2 regions of the Streptomyces amakusaensis genome follow, and region 2 is predicted to be linked to the other one. Evidence: riboswitches for the same ligand, from Rfam matches in the RefSeq annotation. Region 2 holds a riboswitch; the other holds the start of a gene.
The links. Region 2 has a riboswitch for glycine ahead of gcvT (glycine cleavage system aminomethyltransferase GcvT). Riboswitches for the same ligand answer to the same signal wherever they lie in the genome.
Positions count from the first base shown of each region.

Region 1: it holds a riboswitch for glycine, as region 2 does, so the genes downstream of both, gcvP (aminomethyl-transferring glycine dehydrogenase) here and gcvT (glycine cleavage system aminomethyltransferase GcvT) in region 2, are expected to answer to the same signal.

Region 1 is NZ_BAAASB010000015.1:9,905-13,307, forward strand. It holds gene ABD371_RS25055 (DNA polymerase IV) at 1-650, shown strand, start outside; gene ABD371_RS25060 (PRC-barrel domain-containing protein) at 560-943, opposite strand; glycine riboswitch at 1,058-1,154, shown strand; gene gcvP (aminomethyl-transferring glycine dehydrogenase) at 1,341-3,403, shown strand, end outside.
Region 2 is NZ_BAAASB010000002.1:329,083-332,485, forward strand. It holds gene gcvH (glycine cleavage system protein GcvH) at 1-277, opposite strand, end outside; gene gcvT (glycine cleavage system aminomethyltransferase GcvT) at 408-1,523, opposite strand; glycine riboswitch at 1,688-1,784, opposite strand; gene ABD371_RS04025 (AAA family ATPase) at 2,019-2,693, shown strand; gene ABD371_RS04030 (enhanced serine sensitivity protein SseB) at 2,919-3,403, shown strand, end outside.

The sequences.
Region 1 (3,403 bases), on a different contig from region 2:
TCCGGGGCCCCACCGACGACCCGGCGGTGGTCCGCGAGGCGGCGGCCAGACTGCTGGAGTCCGTGGACACCACGGGCGGGATCCGGCTGCTGGGCGTCGGGGTGTCCGGCCTCGCCGACTACACCCAGGAGGATCTCTTCGCCCAGGCCGCCGTCGGCGTCCCGGCGGTCGCCCCGCCGCCGGACGGATCCGTTCCGGTGGAGGTGGACGCGGAGACGGCGGATACGGCGGATACGGATACGGCGGCGGGGCCGGAGGCGGCGGAGGCTCCCCCGGCCCCGGCCCCGGCCGAGGGCGGGCCGGAGGAGCCCCCCGTACCCGCCGGGCGGCGCTGGTCCCCCGGGGACGATGTGCGCCACGCCCTGTACGGGCCCGGGTGGGTGCAGGGCAGCGGCGTCGGCCGGGTCACCGTGCGCTTCGAGCGCCCGGACTCGCCCCCCGGCCGGGTGCGCACCTTCCGGATCGACGATCCGGAGCTGACGCCCTCCGAGCCGCTTCCCCTGGTCGAGCCGGCCGGTCCCGCGCCGGAGCCGGCCGCCGGGGAGCAGTCCGCCGGGGGTCAGTCCTCCTCGCCCGCCACCCGGCCGAAGGAACGGTCCTCCGGGGGCGGTGCGGGGGACTCCGGGGACGCCGAGAGTTCGAGGCCGTAGTGCTGGTAGAGCTGGATCTCCTGCTCGGGGGAGAGATGACGGCCGACGCCGAAGTCCGGCGCGTCCTTGATCAGGGAGCGCTCGTAGGGGACACGCAGGATGTCATCGGCGAAGGTGCTCGGCTCCAGCGGGACGAAAGCGTCCCGGCTGAAGAGCCCGGTGCGCACCGCCGCCCATTCGGGTGTACCGGTCGCGTCGTCCAGGTACACCTCGTCGATGGTGCCGATCTTGGCCCCGTCGCGGTCGAACGCCTTGCGGCCGATCAGGCTGCGCGGATCGATATCGGTCTGCACGGTCCCTCCATATGGTCGCAACTGGTCTTCAACCCATACGAAAGGGCACATCGAAGCTGTCGGCCACTTGAGCGATTGTTGAAAGGTCACGCTGGTAGGCTGGCAAGCGGCTGCTGACCCCGCGCGGGAGAGTCCACCGGCAGGACGACGGTGGCGCCGAAGGAGCAAATCCTCCCCGGAATCTCTCAGGCACCTGTACCGCGTGGACGAGGTCACTCTGGAAAGCAGGGCGGGCGTCGGACGGCATCCGCTCTCACCGACGGTGAAAGTCGGGGCGTCGCTGTCGGGCGCTCCGGTGAAGCTCTCAGGTTGAGATGACAGAGGGGGAGGCCCGTCCAGGGCACCCCGCGTGCGGTGGTGCCTCTCGCAGGTCGCGTCAGACCAGGAGGCCTCCTACATGACCGCCAACCGCATTCCGCTCGCCAGCCTCGAACAGGGCATCCCGTTCGAACAGCGCCACATCGGGCCCGACGCCGGAGCCCAGGCCAAGATGCTGGCTCAGGTGGGATACGGCTCGCTGGACGAGCTGACCGCCGCCGCGGTCCCCGACGTCATCAAGACCGCCGGCGTGCTGGGGCTCCCGGAGGCGCGCACCGAGGCCGAGGTACTGGCCGAGCTGCGCACCCTCGCCGACCGCAACACGGTGCTCGCCCCGATGATCGGCCTCGGCTACCACGGCACCTTCACACCCCCGGTCATCCTGCGCAACGTCATGGAGAACCCCGCCTGGTACACGGCGTACACGCCCTACCAGCCGGAGATCTCCCAGGGCCGTCTGGAGGCCCTGCTGAACTTCCAGACCATGGTCGCCGAGCTGACCGGACTGCCCACCTCCGGAGCCTCCCTGCTCGACGAGGGCACCGCCGCCGCCGAGGCCATGTCGCTCGCCCGCCGTGTCGGCAAGGTCAAGAACGGCGTCTTCCTCGTCGACTCCGACGTACTGCCGCAGACCCTCGCGGTGATCGAGACCCGCGCCGAGCCGACCGGCGTCGAGGTCGTCACCGCCGACCTCTCCCAGGGTGTGCCCGCCGACATCGCCGAGCGCGGCGTCTTCGGCGTGCTGCTCCAGTACCCGGGCGCGTCCGGTGCCGTGCGCGACCTCAAGCCGGTCATCGAGCAGGCCCAGGGCCTCGGCGCGATCGTCACCGTCGCCGCCGACCTGCTGGCGCTGACCCTGCTCACCTCGCCCGGCGAGCTGGGCGCGGACATCGCCGTGGGCACCACCCAGCGCTTCGGCGTGCCGATGGGCTTCGGCGGCCCGCACGCCGGCTTCATGGCCGTACGCGAGAAGTTCGCCCGCAGCCTGCCCGGCCGCCTTGTCGGAGTCTCCGTCGACGCCGACGGGAACAAGGCGTACCGGCTCGCGCTCCAGACCCGTGAGCAGCACATCCGCCGGGAGAAGGCGACCAGCAACATCTGCACCGCGCAGGTGCTGCTCGCCGTGATGGCGGGGATGTACGCGGTCTACCACGGCCCCGACGGGCTGCGCACCATCGCCCGGCGCACCCACCGCTACGCCACCCTGCTCGCCGCCGGTCTGGAGGCGGGCGGTGTGGAGGTCGTGCACGGCTCGTACTTCGACACCCTGACCGTGCGGGTGCCGGGCCGGGCGGCCGAGGTGGTCGCTGCCGCCCGTGAGGGCGGGGTCAATCTGCGCCTGGTCGACGACTCCCATGTCTCCGTCGCCTGTGACGAGACCACCCTGCGCACGCATCTCGCCGCGGTGTGGGCCGCCTTCGGCGTGAGCGGGGACGTCGAGGCGCTGGACGGGACCACCGAGGACACCCTGCCGGCCGCTCTGCTGCGGACCGACGACTACCTCACCCACCCGGTCTTCCACCAGCACCGTTCCGAGACGGCGATGCTGCGCTATCTGCGCCGGCTCTCCGACCGCGACTACGCGCTGGACCGCGGCATGATCCCGCTCGGCTCCTGCACCATGAAGCTGAACGCGACCACCGAGATGGAGCCGGTCACCTGGCCCGAGTTCGGCCAGATCCACCCCTTCGCGCCGGTCGACCAGGCCGCCGGATACCTCACCCTCATCCATGAGCTGGAGGAGCGCCTCGCCGAGGTCACCGGCTACGACAAGGTTTCCATCCAGCCCAACGCCGGCTCGCAGGGCGAACTCGCCGGACTGCTTGCCGTCCGCGCGTACCACCGCGCCAACGGCGACGAGCAGCGCACGGTCTGCCTGATCCCGTCCTCCGCGCACGGCACCAACGCCGCCAGCGCCGTGATGGCCGGGATGAAGGTGGTGGTGGTCAAGACCGCCGACGACGGCGAGGTGGACATCGCCGATCTGCGCGCCAAGATCGAGCAGTACCGCGCCGAGCTCTCGGTGCTGATGATCACCTACCCGTCGACGCACGGCGTCTTCGAGGAGCACGTCGCCGACATCTGCGCCCAGGTCCACGAGGCCGGCGGTCAGGTGTACGTCGACGGGGCCAACCTCAACGC
Region 2 (3,403 bases):
TGTTCACCAGGGAGGGGTCGTCGACGACGTTCTGGTTCGCCTCGGTGACCTCACCGGAGACGGGGGAGTACAGATCGCTGACGGACTTGGTGGACTCCAGCTCGCCGCAGGTCTCGCCCGCGATCACGGTGTCGCCCACCTGGGGGAGCTGGGCGTACACGACGTCACCGAGCGCGCTCGCGGCGAACTCCGTGATCCCGACCGTCGACACGCCGTTCTCGGCGTCCGACAGCCACTCGTGCTCCTTGCTGTAGCGCAGCTGCTGGGGGTTGCTCATGACCTGAATTCTCCTGTACGCGGGAAGGGCGGATGAACGGGCTGGGGGCGTGCGGGCGTGCCGCTGGTCACTTCTGGGGCCGGAGCGCCGCTTCGTGCGAGGCTCTGTACGAGTCCGTGGAGCGGAATCGTCACTTCTCGCGCTGGTAGAACGGCAGCGCGACGACCTCGTACGGCTCGTGCGTCCCGCGGATGTCGACGCCGACGCCCTCGGTGCCGGGGGCGGCGTGGGCCGCGTCCACATAGGCGATGGCGATCGGCTTGCCCAGCGTGGGGGAGGGGGCGCCGGAGGTGACCTCGCCGATCACCGCTCCGTCCGCGACGACCGGGTACCCGGCGCGGGGGACCCGCCGGCCCTTCGCGATCAGCCCGACCAGCTTGCGCGGCGGGGCGGTCCCGGCCCGCTCGGCGGCGGCCGTCAGGGCCTCGCGGCCGACGAAGTCGCCCGCCTTCTCGAACTTGACGACCCGGCCCAGGCCCGCGTCGAAGGGGGTGAGGTCGGTGGTCAGCTCGTGCCCGTAGAGCGGCATGCCCGCCTCCAGACGCAGGGTGTCCCGGCAGGAGAGGCCGCAGGGCACCAGGCCCGCCGGCTCGCCCGCCTCGGTCAGCGCCCGCCACAGGGACTCCGCGTACCGGGGCTCGACGAACAGCTCGAAGCCGTCCTCGCCGGTGTAGCCGGTACGGGCGATCAGCGCGGGGACGCCCGCGACGGTGCCGGGCAGGCCCGCGTAGTACTTCAGCCCGTCCAGGTCGGCGTCGGTGACGGACTTCAGGATTCCGGAGGACTCGGGGCCCTGGATCGCGATCAGCGCGTAGGCGTCCCGGTCGTCACGGACCTCGGCGTCGAAGCCGGCCGACCGCTCGGTGATCGCGTCCAGCACGATCTGGGCGTTCCCGGCGTTGGCGACGACCATGTACTCGGTCTCGCCGAGCCGGTAGACGATCAGGTCGTCCAGGATGCCGCCGTCCGCCCGGCAGATCATGGTGTAGCGGGCGCGGCCCAGCCCCACCGAACCGATGTTCCCCACCAGCGCGTGGTCCAGCAGCGCGGCGGCCCCGGGGCCGGTGACGGTGATCTCGCCCATGTGGGAGAGGTCGAAGAGCCCGGCGCGGGTGCGGACGGCGAGGTGCTCGTCGCGCTCGCTGCCGTACCGCAGCGGCATGTCCCAGCCGGCGAAGTCGGTCATGGTCGCGCCCAGCGAGCGATGGAGGGCGTCGAGCGCTGTCTGACGATGGGCGTTGCTCATGAAAAAGGCTCCCAGGGCATGCGGGCGAGGACGACCCTCCCCATCTGTCATCGGAACCTGAGAGGTTCGTCGCGACCGTGTGTACGGGTGACCGTACGTACCGGTGGCCGTGACTTGCACCTTGGGTGGAGCCGCACGGGGGCGACTCGCTTTTCAGATCTGCCTCATCGCGCGCGGTACGGGGCCTGAGAGATTCAAGGGAGGAACTTGCTCCTTCGGCGCCCGGCACAGGGGTGCCCGGGACTCTCCCGCGTGGATTCAAGCGGCCGGTATGCAGTTGGCGGGCACATCATTGCACGCATTCGGCGCTGGTGGGGGGTGTGATCCCGGTCGTTCTGAGCGATGCCCGGGACGCGCGGGGCGGGGCCGCCCGGGGCCGGGGAGCGACACGCCACACGCCGTACGCGCCTCGGACGCAAATCAGTTGCGTCCCATTACCATTTCTTTACGCTTCTTGGGCAAGTGTGTGGGTGACCTGACAAGGGGGAGGGTGTGATGACGTTGCAGCACTCCGGTGCGTACGCCACGACCGCGGGTGTGCCCGCGCAGCCACGGCCGGCGGTCAGCGGAATCCGCGAGGGGGCGGGGGCCGCGCCCGTACTGCGCGACCTCAGGGACCGCTCGGGGCACGGCCCGCGCCGTCTGATGTTCGCCGCCGGGGACCTGGTGGTGGTGTCCGGTCTGCCGGGCAGCGGGAAATCCACCCTGATCCGCCGCGCGGCGGCCGGCCGGGGCATCGACTCGCAGGACAGCCGGGACCGCTGGGACGCGTGGACGCCGGGCTTCCTGCCGTACGCGGTCTACCGCCCCCTCGTCCGCCTCGCGCACTACGCCGGGCTCCGCCGGGCCCTGCGCTCCGGCGAGAGCGTCGTGGTCCACGACTGCGGCACCCAGGCCTGGGTGCGGCGCTGGCTGGCCCGCCGGGCCCGCCGCCGGGGCGCGGCGCTCCATCTGGTGCTGCTCGACGTCCCGCCCAAGGTCGCCCGGCAGGGCCAGCGCGAGCGCGGTCGCGGAGTCTCCGGATACGCCTTCGCCCGCCACCGGCGTGGAGTGGGCCGGCTGATCGCCGACGCGGAGGCGGGCCGTCTCCCGGCGGGCTGCTCCTCCGCCGTCCTCCTCGACCGCGACGCGGCCTCCGCCCTGACCCTGCTCGGCTTCGAACCGTCCTGACCCCTGCCCCCCCTGAGCCCCGACCCACCCGTACGCCCGGCCCCCGCCCCTCCGCGCCGACCCCGTTTCCGCACCCGCGCCCCCCGCCCCCGCTCGTACACGCGTGCCCGGGGTCACCCCGGCGGGTCCGCACCCGGGAGGCGGTGCCCGGAGATCGCCGTCGGCATTAGGGTCGGGGAGAAAGCAGAGGGGACGACCGGCGGAGCCGGGGGAGAGGGCCAGTACATGACCATTCCGGAGCATCCGCACCCGTATCCGCAGCCCTACGGCGGCGGCTGGCCCGCGAACGAGCTGGAGGAGACGCTGACCGCGTCCCTCGGCGACCCCCAGGCCGGAGCCCGGCTGGTGGAGGTGATCGGCCGCAGCCCGATCTGGGTGCCCCTGCCCCGGGGCGGCTCCCCGGAGAGCCGGGACCTCGATCTGCCCACCATGGAGATCGACGGCCTCCCCTATGTCCCCGTCTTCAGCTCCGAACAGCAGTTCATGAGCTGCGTCGGCCCCCACATGTCCTTCACCGTCGCCCCCGCCCGTGACTTCGCCCGGGGCCTGCCCCCCCAGCTGGGCATCGCGGTCAACCCCGGCGGCACCGTCGGCGCGCCGCTCCCCCCGCCCGCCGTCGCCGAGCTGTGCCGGGCCGGAGCGCCCGCCCCGGCCGCCGGTCCCGCCCCCGGCGGCCGGGTCCGGATGTTCGAACCCGACTGGCAGGAGGA